2 regions of the Cobetia sp. 1AS1 genome follow, and region 2 is predicted to be linked to the other one. Evidence: riboswitches for the same ligand, from Rfam matches in the RefSeq annotation. Region 2 holds a riboswitch; the other holds the start of a gene.
The links. Region 2 has a riboswitch for thiamine pyrophosphate ahead of QD280_RS01985 (ABC transporter ATP-binding protein). Riboswitches for the same ligand answer to the same signal wherever they lie in the genome.
Positions count from the first base shown of each region.

Region 1: another riboswitch for thiamine pyrophosphate. It lies ahead of thiC (phosphomethylpyrimidine synthase ThiC); the one in region 2 lies ahead of QD280_RS01985 (ABC transporter ATP-binding protein).

Region 1 is NZ_JARWKU010000010.1:119,229-126,473, forward strand. Features, by position in the region: gene QD280_RS15005 (hypothetical protein) at 78-584, shown strand; gene QD280_RS15010 (peptidylprolyl isomerase) at 672-950, shown strand; gene thiC (phosphomethylpyrimidine synthase ThiC) at 1,080-3,089, opposite strand; TPP riboswitch at 3,216-3,356, opposite strand; gene tenA (thiaminase II) at 3,517-4,176, opposite strand; TPP riboswitch at 4,323-4,449, opposite strand; gene QD280_RS15025 (TIGR04282 family arsenosugar biosynthesis glycosyltransferase) at 4,585-5,286, opposite strand; gene QD280_RS15030 (TIGR04283 family arsenosugar biosynthesis glycosyltransferase) at 5,303-6,049, opposite strand; gene QD280_RS15035 (PQQ-dependent sugar dehydrogenase) at 6,544-7,245, opposite strand, start outside.
Region 2 is NZ_JARWKU010000001.1:452,401-459,645, forward strand. Features, by position in the region: gene QD280_RS01970 (MFS transporter) at 1-543, shown strand, start outside; gene QD280_RS01975 (ABC transporter substrate-binding protein) at 680-1,984, opposite strand; gene QD280_RS01980 (ABC transporter permease) at 2,167-2,934, opposite strand; gene QD280_RS01985 (ABC transporter ATP-binding protein) at 2,931-3,683, opposite strand; TPP riboswitch at 3,742-3,855, opposite strand; gene QD280_RS01990 (hypothetical protein) at 4,008-4,973, shown strand; gene QD280_RS01995 (potassium/proton antiporter) at 5,111-6,820, shown strand; gene QD280_RS02000 (GGDEF domain-containing protein) at 6,994-7,245, shown strand, end outside.

The DNA.
Region 1 (7,245 bases), on a different contig from region 2:
GCAAGTGACGGTCATGGATGATCGAGCAAGGCTCCCCGGCGGCATATGCCGGGAGGTATCAACACAAGGAGTGTGTGATGAATTCTGTCAGTGCGGCATTGGCAGCGTTAATGGATGCGGTCTCGGGCTTGAGTGGGCAATTCGGTGAGGGTGTCGCCTCGCATCTGACGACGACAGCAGGGCTTCAGCGCGAGCATGTCGAGACCCGCTATCAAGGGCAGGTGATCGATTTCGATACCCTGCATTGGCGTGTTCTCAATGACTCGGTGTGTGCCAACAAGCGCCAGAATGCCATGGCCCATACCCGTTGCAGTCAGGCAGCCAGCGAGATGTTTGCCTCGACGTGCCGGGAAATGACCAGCAACCCTCCGACTCTGCCTTCGCAGCGTTACCACAGTACGCGGCGTATGGCATGCAATGCCGCGGTCAGTTACCGGCCCAGTGTCGGCAACATCCAGTGGGCGGAAACCTCCGCTGCCGATGACTTGGCCGAGGCGGAATGCAACGCTGCCACGGCGGCACTGCTCGGCAGCAATGATCTCGATGCCATCCAGTATCAGCGGCGGGTCTGTGCAGGACGCTAGCGGCGAGCTCTGCCTTGGGCCACAATGACCTGCCACGCCGCCGGTGATTGCCGGCGGCATTTATTCGATCAGTGACAGGTGATAGACATGGCACAGGCCACAGCGCGTCATATTCTCGTTTCCAGCGAAGAACAGTGTGCAGCTCTCAAGACCGAAATCGAGAACGGCCGCGATTTCGCTGATGCCGCTCGCGAGCACTCCTCCTGCCCGTCCGGCCGCAGTGGCGGCGACCTGGGTGCCTTCGGCCCGGGCATGATGGTCAAGGAATTCGACGAAGTCGTGTTCAGCGCCCCGATCAACACCGTGCAGGGCCCGGTGAAGACCCAGTTCGGTTATCACTTGCTGGAAGTCACCAGCCGCACGTGAGCCTTCTGTCACGCTCATGAGATGTCATGAGCCCCTGGCAGGATGTGACGAAAACGCCCCGACCATCACTGGTCGGGGCGTTTTTTGTGTCGCTCGGAAAGTCAGCCTTCCTGTGTGTCAGGCGCTTGGCTAGACCTCCTGATAGAGCTGGCTGCCTTCACGCTTGAACTTGTCGGCCTGCTCCTGCATGCCGGCCATCACGCTGTCGGCATCGCCGGTCAGACCATGCTCATTGGCGTAATCGCGCACTTCCTGGGTGATCTTCATCGAGCAGAACTTCGGCCCGCACATGGAGCAGAAGTGGGCGACCTTGGCCGAGTCCTTGGGCAGCGTCTCGTCGTGGAAGCTGCGCGCGGTGTCCGGGTCCAGGCCCAGATTGAACTGGTCTTCCCAGCGGAACTCGAAGCGCGCCTTGGAGAGCGCATTGTCACGGCGTTGCGCGCCCGGGTGGCCCTTGGCCAGATCGGCGGCATGCGCGGCGATCTTGTAGGTGATGATGCCGGTCTTGACGTCGTCCTTGTTGGGCAGGCCCAGGTGCTCCTTGGGGGTCACGTAGCAGAGCATGGCGCAGCCGAACCAGCCGATCATCGCGGCGCCGATGCCGGAGGTGATGTGGTCGTAGCCCGGGGCGATGTCGGTGGTCAGCGGGCCGAGGGTGTAGAAGGGCGCCTCGTCACATTCGCTGAGCTGCTTGTCCATGTTCTCCTTGATCAGGTGCATCGGCACGTGACCCGGGCCCTCGATCATGACCTGGACATCGTGCTGCCAGGCGATCTTCGTCAGCTCGCCGAGCGTCTCGAGCTCACCGAACTGGGCGGCGTCATTGGCATCGGCCACCGAGCCCGGGCGCAGGCCATCGCCCAGTGACAGGCTGATGTCGTAGGCCTTGCAGATCTCGCAGATGTCCTCGAAGTGGCGATAGAGGAAGCTTTCCTCGTGATGCGCCAGACACCACTTGGCCATGATCGAGCCGCCGCGCGAGACGATGCCGGTCACGCGGCTGGCGGTCAGCGGCACATAGCGCAGCAGGACGCCGGCGTGGATGGTGAAGTAGTCGACGCCTTGCTCGGCCTGCTCGATCAGCGTGTCGCGGAAGATCTCCCAATCGAGGTTCTCGGCCACGCCATCGACCTTCTCCAGCGCCTGATAGATCGGCACCGTGCCGATGGGCACGGGAGAATTGCGCAGAATCCATTCACGGGTCTCGTGGATGTTGGCGCCGGTCGAGAGATCCATCACGGTGTCGGAACCCCAACGGATCGCCCAGGTCATCTTGTCGACCTCTTCCTCGATGGAGGAGGTGACCGCCGAGTTGCCCAGGTTGCCGTTGACCTTCACCAGGAAGTTGCGGCCGATGATCATCGGCTCGCTTTCCGGGTGATTGATGTTGGCGGGAATGATGGCGCGGCCGCGGGCGACTTCCTCACGCACGAATTCGGCGGTGATCTCGTCGGGCAGGTTGGCGCCGAAGCTGTGGCCCGGGTGCTGGTGGCCCAGAATGCTCTCGACGGCTTCGCTGCCCTGATATTCCTCACGCAGCGCGATACGACGCTGATTCTCGCGAATCGCGATGTATTCCATCTCGGGGGTGATGATGCCCTGACGCGCATAGTGCAGCTGGGTGACATTCTTGCCCGGCAGGGCGCGACGCGGGCGGTGGTCCAGCTCGAAGCGCAGGGACGACAGGCGCAGGTCGGCCTGGCGCACGCGGCCATATTCACTGCTCAGCTGATTGAGCTGTTCGGTATCACCGCGCTCCTCGATCCACTTCTCGCGCAGCGGCGCCAGGCCCCGGCGGATGTCGATCTCGACCGCCGGATCGGTGTAGGGGCCGGAGGTATCGTAGACGACGATCGGCGGGTTCTCTTCCAGGCCGCTGGAGGTCTGGGTCGGCGAGCAGCCGATCTCGCGCATGGGCACGCGGATGTCCGGGCGAGAGCCTTCGATATAGATCTTGCGCGAGCCGCTCAGCGGCGCGATGGCTGCGGCGTCGACCTGTGCTTCGCTGGCGAGGTGGCGGCTGCCATCCTTGCGACCGGCGCGCGCGCGCGCCTTGGGGGCAGCCTCAGGCTGCGAGGCGAGCGGTGACTCGGCGGCGTTGGTGGCTTGCGGGTCTTGTGTCGTCGGGGCAGTGCTCATGCAGGTCTCCTCAAAGGGCGACGTCACGGCTGACGTCATCATGGGAAGACCGTGCGCAGGGAGAGGATGGTCGTCGCCGACTCCTTGCCAGCAGGTGGCCCGGGAGCGAGGCGGCCGCGCGCAGCGGCTGGCCATCAGCTTGATTCCTACGCCGGTCCTAACCGGTTCAGGTTCCACGGGACCCCTTGCTGGCAAGCTCGCACGTCAGGGCGGCGAAGCATGCATGCAGGATCTCAGCCGGTTCCACCGGCACCCCGTCAAGCGTGTTCAGATTTCAATGCGAGAGGGTGTTGCCCGAAGCGTCAGGCTTGCCTCGGGGAGTATTCTCGCATCCAGGCTCTGTTGGCCTGTCAGTCGTGCCATCCATGGGGGATGGCGTCATCCCGAGCGGCTCATGGCGAGCGCCGGGACGTCAGTCCGTCATGCCTCAAGCGCGATCGAGGCCCATCTGCCAGAAGTCGATCTCGAGTCGCGTGGCGTCCCGGAAGACATCGACCAGTTCACCCAGTCGACGCTCCGAGACCTCCGAGAGACGCGCATCCAGCCATTCACGTTCGGCTTCGACGGCTTCCTTGAAGTCATCGCTGGAGTACATCGCGATCCAGTCCGCGTATGGATTGTTCTCGATCTCGGTGGTGTCCTGATCGAGCAGCCACTCGGCGATCTCGCCGTAGCCGATCAGGCAGGGCGCGAGCGCCACGTGCAGATCGAGCAGGTCGCCGCGCTGGCCGCAATCGAGCACGTAACGGGTATAGGCCAGGGTGGCGCGGGATTCCGGCAGCTCGCTCAGGTCATCCTCGCTGATGCCCCACTCGCTGCAGTAGCCGATATGCAGATCGAGCTCGGTATTGAGGATGGTGTCGAGACTGGCCGTGGCCTGACGCAGCTCCGCGAGGGTGCGGCTCTTGTAGGCGGCCAGCGCCCAGGCGCGCGCGAAGTGGATCAGGAACAGGTAGTCCTGCTGCAGGTAATGGCGGAAGGACTCCTCCGGCAGACGACCTTCGCCCAGCTGGCGAACGAAGTCGTGCTCGAGATAGTCACGCCATTCCTCGGCGCAGGCACTGGTCAGGTCGTTGAAACTAGGCATGACGCATCCCTCGGTGAGCGTGCTGACGACCCGTGATGGGGCGACAGGTCTCTGGCGCAAGCGTGGCCAGTACCGGAACAGGAGCAGGGGAAAAGCGGGGGAGGTGCCGACAGTCACCGTGAGAAAGTGGTGACGATATCGAGTGGCATCGCTTCGCGCTTGATCCCTACGCCGGTACTAGCCGGATCAGGTTCGGCGGGATCGTCATTCACGCAAGAACATCGCCTGCGCATGACATCTCAGCCGGTCTTACCGGCACCCCGTCAAGCTGTGACATATGAGTCACGATGCAGCGAGTGTAACAGCCCTGAGGCGCAGAAGAAGGGCAGTGTGAGCAAAAATGCATACGACTTTGGGAGGCATGCCGAACCTGTGAAGAGTCTCAAGCGGGCTTGTTTATGGAAAGCCTCAAGCGGCAAGGTCGGCCATGAGTGCCGGCAGGTGGCGCGACAGTCGCGCAAGGTCACGCGGCTCATCGACATCCCAGCTGGTCGGCAGGCAAGCGGCCGTTTTCCCGGCCCGGGCCAGCAGCTCCAGAGTGTCCCGGCAGACATGGGCATGACTCCAGCGGGGTAGCAGGAAGGCTTGCGGGCAGGGCGCCTTGAGGCCGATCAAGCCATAGCCGCCATCGTCGGTGGGCTGAAGCACCGCGTCGTGAGTGCGCAGTCTATGGGCTGCCTCGCGCAGCCGCTGGCTGTCCAGCGCCGGCAGATCGGAGCCCATCAGCAATACCGGCCCCTCGGGCAGATGTCGGGCCATGGCCCGGGACATTCGCTCACCGAGCTCCCCCTGCGGCTGTGCCTCGAAGGTGAGGTCGGCAGAGGCATCGACAACGCTTCGCAGCCGGGCTTCCAGCGCTGCCCGCAGAGCCGCCTGTTCAGGTGTCTGACCCGACGGCTCGGCAGAGGGCGTCAGCATCACCACGACCTTGCCGAGGCGCGCGGCGCAGGCGTGGTCAACGATATGGCTCAGCATCCGCGCGTAGAGTCGAGCTGCGCCCTCGGGGCCGAGTGCGGGGATCAGGCGTGTCTTGCAGTGGCCGGCGATGGGCAGGCGACCGAAGATGATGAGAGTCGGGCGCACCTCTGACGCGGCATCAGCTGTGGGCAAGGTAGGCAACGCCGTATCACGCATGGGGCATGCCGCGCTGCTCACAGGCCTGCGCCGCGGCGCGATAGCCGTAAAGGCGTGCCAGGCGTGCAGGGGAGACGCCACACCAGGCCGCCAGCCGCAGTCCCCACATCTTGACGATGGTGCGCCAGACGCCGTGGGTCTCCCAGCGTCGACCGCTGGTCGTGACACGCGCCGTCAGGTTCATTGGCGGGGTCAGATGCTTGAGCTGGGCACTCAGCCAGATATCTTCCATCAGTGGCATGTCGGCAAAGCCGCCGATGGCCTCGAAGGTCGAGCGCTGCACGAACTGGGTCTGGTCGCCCGTGCTGATGCTGGTCAGCCGCGAGCGCAGATTCATCATGGCAGCGATCATCGGTAACCACGGCGACTCGCCCTTGATGCTGACATCGAAGCGGCCCCAGTCGCTGCGGCGATGCGTCGTGACGGCCTCCTTGAGCAATGCCAGCGCATTGTCGGGCAAGTCGGTATCGGCATGCAGAAACAGCAGCCATTCTCCGCGTGCACGTGCGGCTCCGGCATTCATCTGGCGTGCCCGGCCCGGCTCACTGTTCAGCACGACATCACACAGCGGTCGGGCCAGTGAGGGGGTGCCATCCGTAGAGCCACCATCCACCACGATCACTTCACAGTCACCCCCCGCGCGCAGGCGACTCAGGGCAATCAGGGTTTGCACGATGTCGGCTGCCTCGTCATGCACCGGCATCACGATGCTCAGCCAGGGAGCGCGCGTCAGGTGCATGCATGTGCTCGACAGGGAGTCCCGGTTGGCGGGCGTCCGTGATGCTGGGGGTGGCTGCTGGTTCATGGCGGCAGGCTCCGACGATGGCGTATTCGTTGGATCATACGCAGGAGTTCGTAGGCTGGATGCACGAGCGAGAGACGCTCTCTCAACGCGTCATCGCTCATTAAACGCTTGGCGTCGACCCAGTGTCGCTCCATGGCCACACAATGCCTAGCTGGCCATTGGGTGCATGCGAGGGCACAGGACTACATTTCTGTAATTCGCAGGCGGGGCATGCCAGGCAGGTTTTCAGAATCTGTAGCAGGCAAGCGCTGCATTCATCGGCCCTATTTATAGGCCCTCTCCATAGGCCCTCTGCCAGACAGCTCCCGGAAAGAGAGCCTGAAGAGAGGGCTTGGAGAAGAGGGCTTGGAGAGAGGACTTGGAGAGAGCGCGTGAATAAGGGCCAGGGCCTCGCTTCTCAAAAGCCCGTTCTGCTGAAGGTGAGGTCATCAATCGAAGGTGAGGCGATAGAGGCCAGCCGCGCCGCTATCCGAGGTGAAGTACAGGCTGCCATCAGGGCCGAACAGGACATCGAGCGGGCGAATCCAGCGCTGACCGCTGCTGCTGTCCTGCAGACCGGTCAGTACCGGCACCAGGCGTGCTTCAGTGTCTGGCGTCGCCAGCTTGAGGCCCAGCAAGCGAGGCTCACGGCGGCTGGCCGGGTCACCCGCCGCGTTGCCGGAGGGCGCCGTGCCCCAGCTGCCGTGGACTGCCACCACGACATCCATGTCTGCCGCCAATGGATGCTCTGGCGGTACCACCGCGATTCCCATCGGCGCACTGCGAGCGGGGATCTCGGCCAGCGGCGGCGCAATCTCGTCACGCTCACGCGGTGAATCGCTCGTGATGCAATCATCCGCCTGCCAGCGGCCATCGACCCACTGATACCAGGGCATGCCATGGAAGCTGCCTTCGCGGGCAGCAACCACCAGCTCGCGAGGATGTTCATAGCCCCAGTGGTCGGGGCCGTTGTTGGTGGCCAGCAGACGCGGCTCATCTTCCCTACCTGGCTGCCAGGCGAGGCCTACCGGGTTGCGCAGCCCGCTGGCCCAGGGCTGCCAGTGCGGGGCATCGCCGGATTCCTCAAGGCGCAGCACGCCGCCGCGGCGTTCACTGAAGGAGTAGCCCTGCTCGCTGCCTGAAAGGTATTG
Region 2 (7,245 bases):
GCCACGGCGATGTTCAGCAACTTCCTGGTGATTCCCAACCTGGCAAGCTATCTGCTGTTCAATCTGGGCCTGCCGCGCGAGGATCTCGGTGGGCTCTACATGATCGGTGGCGGCCTGTCGCTGGTCGGCATGCAGCTGACGGGACGGCTGTGTGATCGCTATGGCTGTGTCTGGCCGGGCACCATCACCTGCCTGATGACGGCGCTGGTCGGCTGGGCCTTCCTGCTGCATTCGCCGGGACCGTCGCTGATCTGGATCGGCTTCGGCGCCTACATGCTGTTCTCGTCGGCGCGGCGTGTGACCCAGAATACGCTCAACAGCTTCATTCCCGCCGACCACGAACGGGCAGCCTTCACCAGCACCCAGAGTGCCGTGCAGCATCTGAGTTCTGCCGCCGGCAGCTATGTGGGCGCCGGACTGCTGGTCAGTACCCCGAGCGGCGCGTTGGAGGGCATGCCGCTGCTGGTCGCGGTGCTGATGATCGCGCTGGTGATTCAGCCGCTGCAGATTCTGTGGCTGTCGCGTCGCCTGGCACGCCGCTAGCGCTTGTGGAGTAGGCACAAGACGGCGAGAGCGAGCCGGTCCTGAACCCAAAACGCCCTGTCGGAATCTCCGGCAGGGCGTTTTGCATGGGGCGCGCAAGCGCTCAGCGTTTCAAGAGCTCTGGGCGCTCAACGTCTCAGGGCGCGTTGACGTCGACGGCCAGGTGGCTCAGCGACTGGCGCTTCTTGATCATGCCGCGCTCGAACAGGAAGTCCTCGAAGTCACGGTAGCGGCCGGCATCCAGCGCGGCAGGACGCAGCGCGAAGCGCGGCAGGGTGGCGTACCAGGCTTCCTTGTTGAGCTCGGTAGCCAGTGCCGGATCGGAGTCGCGGAACATCTCCCAGCCCTGGTCCGGGTGATTGATGATCCAGGCGGTGGCTTCGCCGACGGCGGCGAGGAAGCCGGCGTACTGGGCCTGCTTGCGCTCGTAGCTGTCGCTGTTGGCGACGAAGATCAGCTCGTCATAGGTCGGCACGCCTTCTTCCTCGATGTAGAAGGCGCGGCCCTTGACGCCTTCCTGGGCCATCTGGGCCAGCTCGAAGTTGCGGAAGGCGCCGGTGACGGCATCGACCTTGCGCGTCAGCAGGGAAGGCGTCAGCGAGAAGTTGACGTTGGTCAGTGTGATGTCATCCAGCGTCAGGCCGCTGTGCTGCAGCATGGTGGAGAGCAGCACTTCCTCGACACCGCCCACCGAGTAGCCGACCCGCTTGCCCTTGAGGTCGGCGATCGACTGGATGTCGCTGTCGGCGCGCACCACCACCACATTCAGCGGTGTGGCGACCAAGGTGCCGATACGCACCAGCGGCAGGCCCTGATCGATCTGCAGGTGCAGCTGCGGCTGATAGCTGATGGCGATGTCGACGCGCTCGGCGGCGGCCAGCTTGGGCGGCACGCTCGGATCGGCGGGGGCGATCAGCTCGACATCAAGGCCGTGCTTCTTGAACAGGCCCAGCTCCTGCGCCAGCACCAGCGGGGCGTGGCCGGGGTTGGTGTACCAGTCGAGCATGACCTTGAACTGCGTCAATGGCTGCTCGGCGGTGGCAGCATCCTTGGTAGCGTCATTGTCGGCGCCCTTCGAGTCAGCATCAGCGCTCTGTTCGTCGCTGGCGGCTGGCGGGGCATCCGCGGACGGTTCAGTACCGTTCTTCGCCTGTTCGGCGGCGCCGGCGGTCGCTTCCACGGCTTCCTGGCTTGCCACCGGCGCGGAGGCGGCCGAGTCGCCGTTCACTCCGACCTCGGCCTGCTGAGCGACGATTTCCGGCGCTGACTGGGTGCTGGTGGCGGGTTCTGCCTCGGCAGCGTGGGCCGACATGGCGGTGGCTGGCAGGCTGCTCAGGCACAGCGTGGTCAGCAGGGTGGCGAAGGCGGTGGACAGCAGCGAGGCACGCGGTGAACGTGTCGGCTGCGCTTTGCGCCGTGGCGCCGATGACGAAAGAGACATGGCGGAGTTCCTTGTGATCACAGGGTAGTGGTGCTGCCGTTCGTGGGCGGCAGTCGTCAGGCTCATGCAATTTGTGTCGAGCGTCGTTGCGTCTTTCGGTAACGCGGTCATGCGGTCATGCGGTCATGCAGTGTCTGCCCGAAGGCCAGTCGTCTTGACCCGGGTGTATCAGCTCAGGCGTGTCAGCCCAGGCGTGTCAGCCGGTCGCGGTGCCAGGGCATCAGGGCGCGCAGCAGCGCATCCAGCGAGAAATAGAGCAGCAGGGAGAAGGCGACCAGCACCAGCAGGGCGGCGAACATCAGGTCGATCTCCATGCGCGCGTTGGCGTTGAGCATCAGATAGCCCAGCCCCTGACTGGCACCGGCCCATTCCCCGATGACGGCGCCGATGGGGGCGGCGGTCGCAGCCATGCGAATGCCGGAGGCCAGTGCCGGCAGCGCGGCGGGCAGCTGGATGTGGATCAGTCGGCGCCATGGGCTGGCGCCCAGGGTATGGGCAAGATCCAGCCAGCCCTGCTGGGTCTGGCGCAGGCCGTCGTAGCCGGTGGAGGCGACCGGGAAATAGATGATCAGCGTCGCCATCACCACCTTGGACAGCATGTCATAGCCGAGCCACAGCACCAGCAGCGGCGCGATCGCGAACAGCGGTATCACCTGACTGATCAGCAGCATCGGCAGCAGCGTGCGGCGCAGGCGGGGAATGAAGGCCAGCGCCAGCGCGGTGGCAAGGCCGAGCAGAATGCCCAGCACCAGCCCGGCCAGTATCTCGCTGATGGTGACGCCAGCGTGATGGGCCAGCAGTGGCGCCTTCTGGATCAGCACCTCGAGCACGGCCTGCGGCGTGGGCAGAATGTAGGGCGGTACGGCGGTGACGGCAATGATCAGCTGCCAAAGCCCCAGCAGGAGCAGCGCGCTGATGACGAGGTGACGCATGGCGTGCAGACGTTTCATGCGGCCTCCTCGCTATCACGCAGGCGGGCGATCAGTTGCGCCTGCGCCGGTGGCAGGGCCGGGTCATCCAGCGGCACCGGGCGTGCGGCGCCAAGCCCCGGCAGGCGTTCCAGCTCGGCGCCGTGGCCCGGGAGGCTCGAGGGGCGCAGCACCAGCAGTTGATCGGCAAGGCGCAATGCCTCCAGCGGGTCATGGGTCACCATCAGGACGGTGCGGCCCCTGAGCAGGCGGCTGGCCAGATCATGCAGCTCCAGACGGGTGATGGCATCCACCGCCGAGAACGGCTCATCCATCATCACGACCGGTGCCTGCTGGTAAAGCGTGCGGGCGAGGGCGACGCGCTGGCGCTGACCGCCGGAGAGGGCGTCCGGCCAGGCCTGCTCACGGCCCTCAAGCCCGACCGCGGCCAGCAGCTCATGGGCAAGCTTGCGATTGCGCGGCCGCCGGCGCAGGTCATCGCCCAGCCACAGGTTGTCGATGACGCGCCGCCACGGCAGCAGCAGGTCCTGCTGCGCCATCCAGGCGACGCGGTCGGTCAGCGGCTGACCGTCATCGGTGGCGAGGTCGAGCTGGTGGAGGTCTGACATCTCAAGGCCGGCCAGCAGGCGCAGCAGCGAACTCTTGCCGCAGCCGGAGCGCCCAAGCAGTGCCGTCCAGCTACCGGCTTCCAGACGCGCGGAAATATCGCGGAACAGCGTGTGGCCGGCGTAATCGATTCGTGCGTTGTTGAGGGTGAGTCCCAGCGACACAGGCAATTCCGTGGTCAGGCGGCGTGCCGGCAGGAGGAAGCAGGTGACGCGCCGTGCAGGGCACGCGTCGGGGATTCCCTCCGCCGGTATCAACCGGATCAGGTTCCAGGGGTTGTCGCGCGACGTATCGCTGCGGCTCTCAGCCCATCCTCGGGCACCCCCATCCAGGCCGACAGTGTAACGTCACTGTCTTGCCGGTGTCTTGTCCGACGCGGGTCAGGTGGGCAGGGCAGAGGTGGCGTGCGAAACGGACTATGCCGATGTGCCACGCCTTGGGTATGCTGAGCATTACTGTAACAAGACGTGTAGCCCAAGGAGATCATCATGCCCGACACACCGGATCTCTCGACCTGTTCCAGTTATCCCGTTCCCCCACGGCGGCCGAGCACGGCTGAGGCCGTGGGCGAGCCGCGTCCCGTGCCCAGGGGCTGGCCCGAGGAGTCACTGACCCGCCGGCTCTCGACCTATCTGGGTCAACCCCTTGAACCGCTGGCGCTCGCCTGGCCGGATAGCGCCAACTGGCTATGGCGCCAGCGTGGCGGCACGCCCGGCCTCATCAAGCTGGCGCGCACCGGCCCAGACCATGACCCCTTCTGGCGCGCCATGCGCGGGGTCTTCGGCGCCGATCGCTGGGCGACCCCGGAGGGCCTGACGCGACTGGCGGGCGCCTTGCCCGCGCGCCTGCCGATTCCGCCGCTGCCCCTGACCTTTCTGGGGCGTCTCGATGGCGCGCCCATCTGGCACCTGCCGTGGTCCAGCGGGCAGCCGAGTGATCTCAGCATCACCTTCTGTGAGCTGCTGGGCGACCAGCTCGGTCGCCTGCATCAGGATACGGTGTCGGGCTTCGGTCAGCCGCTGGCGCAGCCGATGCCGCTATTGCACTGGAATACCCGTGTCACGCGCTTTCTCGCCCATCACCCGCGTTGCGCGGAACTCGGCACGCTGCTCAAGCGCACCTTCCCGGCACCGACTCGCGCGGTGTGGTGTCTGCCGGACATGCGCGCCGATCAATACCTGTGCGCCGCCACCGGCTGGGTATGGAGCGATTGGGAGGCGCTGGTGTGGGCACCGATCGAGTTCGACTGGGCGCTGGTGGAGTTGCTGCTGGAAACGCCGGAGCAGCGTCAGGCCTTCATGAAGGGCTATTCGCGCCATGGGCGCATGATCGATCTCGATGGCCAGCGTGAGCTGTGTCGTGCGCTGTTGTGGGCGATGGAGGCCTTCGGTCCGCGGTCCTATGCTGAGCTTGCGGCAGCCCCGGCCTGGGTCTCGCCGCGCAGCCTGGCGTGAAATCCGCGTGCTGCACACTGCAAGTACATGAAAGGTGTGAAATTTCTCTGCAGCCCCATCGCTGACATGGAATACTGTGGGTGAGTCGTCGTGGACGTCACTCGAGATCTGATGTAGGGCTTGGCGGGGGAGCACTCGTGGTAGAGAACCTGAATTATTATTTCTTGCTGGCAGGCACGCTGATCGCCTTGAGCGTGTTGGCCAGCCGCGTCTCGGCGCGTCTTGGCATGCCGCTGCTACTGCTGTTCCTCGGCCTTGGCATGCTGGCGGGTGAAGATGGCGTGCTGGGCATCCAGTTCGACGACGCCTCATCCGCTTACATGATCGGTAACCTGGCGCTGGCGCTCATTTTGCTCGATGGCGGCCTGCGCACACGGCTGTCCACGTTTCGTGCCGGCCTGAAACCGGCGCTGGTGCTGGCCACCGTCGGGGTCTTCATGACCAGCGGCCTGGTGGGCCTTCTGGCCATGTGGCTGTTTGACCTCACCCTGATCGAAGGCCTGCTGGTCGGGGCCATCGTCGGCTCCACCGATGCCGCGGCGGTCTTCTCGCTGCTGGGCGGCCAGGGTGTCCACCTCAATGAGCGTGTCGGTGCGACGCTGGAAATCGAGTCCGGCACCAACGACCCGATGGCGATCTTCCTGACCATCACGCTGGCCGAGATCCTGACCGGTCAGCTCTCCGGTGTCGCGTCGGGCATCATGAGCTTCCTGCTGCAGTTCGGTGTCGGCGCCGCCATGGGCATCGCCGGCGGCTGGCTGATCGCCCGCCTGATGCGCTATCTGGACCTCGCGCCCGGCCTCTATTCGCTGCTGGCGCTGGCGCTGGGCTTGAGCCTGTTCGCCACCACCAACGAGATGGGCGGCAGCGGTTTCCTCGCCATCTATCTGTGCGGCCTGATGATCGGCAATCACCCCGGCCGGCATCTGGAGCACATCCTGCCGGTGCATGATGGTCTGGCGCATCTCTCGCAGATCGTGCTGTTCCTGATGCTGGGCCTTTTGGTCTCGCCCTCGACCATGCTGCAGTTCGCGCTGCCGGCCGCCATCCTCAGCGTGGCGTTGATTCTGGTGGTGCGCCCGCTGGCGGTCATCCTGTGTCTCAAGCCGTTCTTCCGCTTCCGCTGGCGTGAGTTGTGGTTCATCAGCTGGGTCGGATTGCGAGGGGCGGTGCCGATCGTGCTGGCGATCTTCCCGGTGATCACCGGGGTCGAGAATGCCGGTCTCTACTTCAATGTCGCCTTCTTCGTGGTCATCATCTCGCTGCTGGTGCAGGGCTCGTCGCTGGCGCCGATGGCGCGCAAGCTGAGGGTGGTGGTGCCACCGGGCGCACAGCCCAGTCGCCGCAACCTGCTCGGCATCATGCCGGTCAATGACTATGAGATGCTGGTCTATCGCGTCGACAACACGGCGCTGGAAGGCGTGGCGCTGCGCATGTTGCGCTTCCCGTCGGGGGCCAAGGTAGGGGCGCTGTTCCGCAACAAGGTGTTGATCCACCCCAAGGGCAGCACCTGCCTGCATCAGCAGGATGTGCTGTGCGTGGTGGGGCGCTCGTGTGATGTGCCGAGCCTCAATCGCATGTTCAACGGCGAGAGTCTGCAGCACGAGCAACGCGCCTTCTTCGGGACCTTCACGCTGGAAGGCGATGCCAACATGCAGGATATCGCCGATGTCTACGGCTTGACGCTCTCCCAGGGCGAGCACCACCTGACCATCGCCGAGTTCATCACCCGTCGAGTCGGCGGGGTGCCGGTGGTCGGCGACGATGTCGACTGGCATGGCATCCACTGGGTGGTGAACGAGGTGGAAGGCAATCGCATCACCAAGGTCGGCCTGCGACTGCACTGAGCCTGTGTCTGGGTCTGCGCCTGCGCTTCACACACTACGACGCCCCCATTGCACTGCGTGTAATGGGGGCGTCGTGTTTGGACTCATCAATATCGTATTCTGTTGATGTCAGGCCAATTTGTCCGTGACAGCGCCTGGCCACCGATTGTGGCCAGCGACAAGGAGGTGACTACATGGCCAGCCCACATCCTCATCTCGCGGGCTTTCTGCGACGATTCGAGCAATTCCCGCCCGGACTCACGGCGGATGAGAAGACCTTTCATGCCACCTTCAACGTGGTCTACGTGCTGGCGGTCAGTTGCCATCTGCTCTACGCCATCCTGCTGTTGTGGCTGGGCGAGATGGGCATTCTGGCGCTGAATCTGGCGATGCTGATCGTCGATCTGGTCTGTCTGCAGCTGCACCGAGCTCGCCGTGAAGCCCTG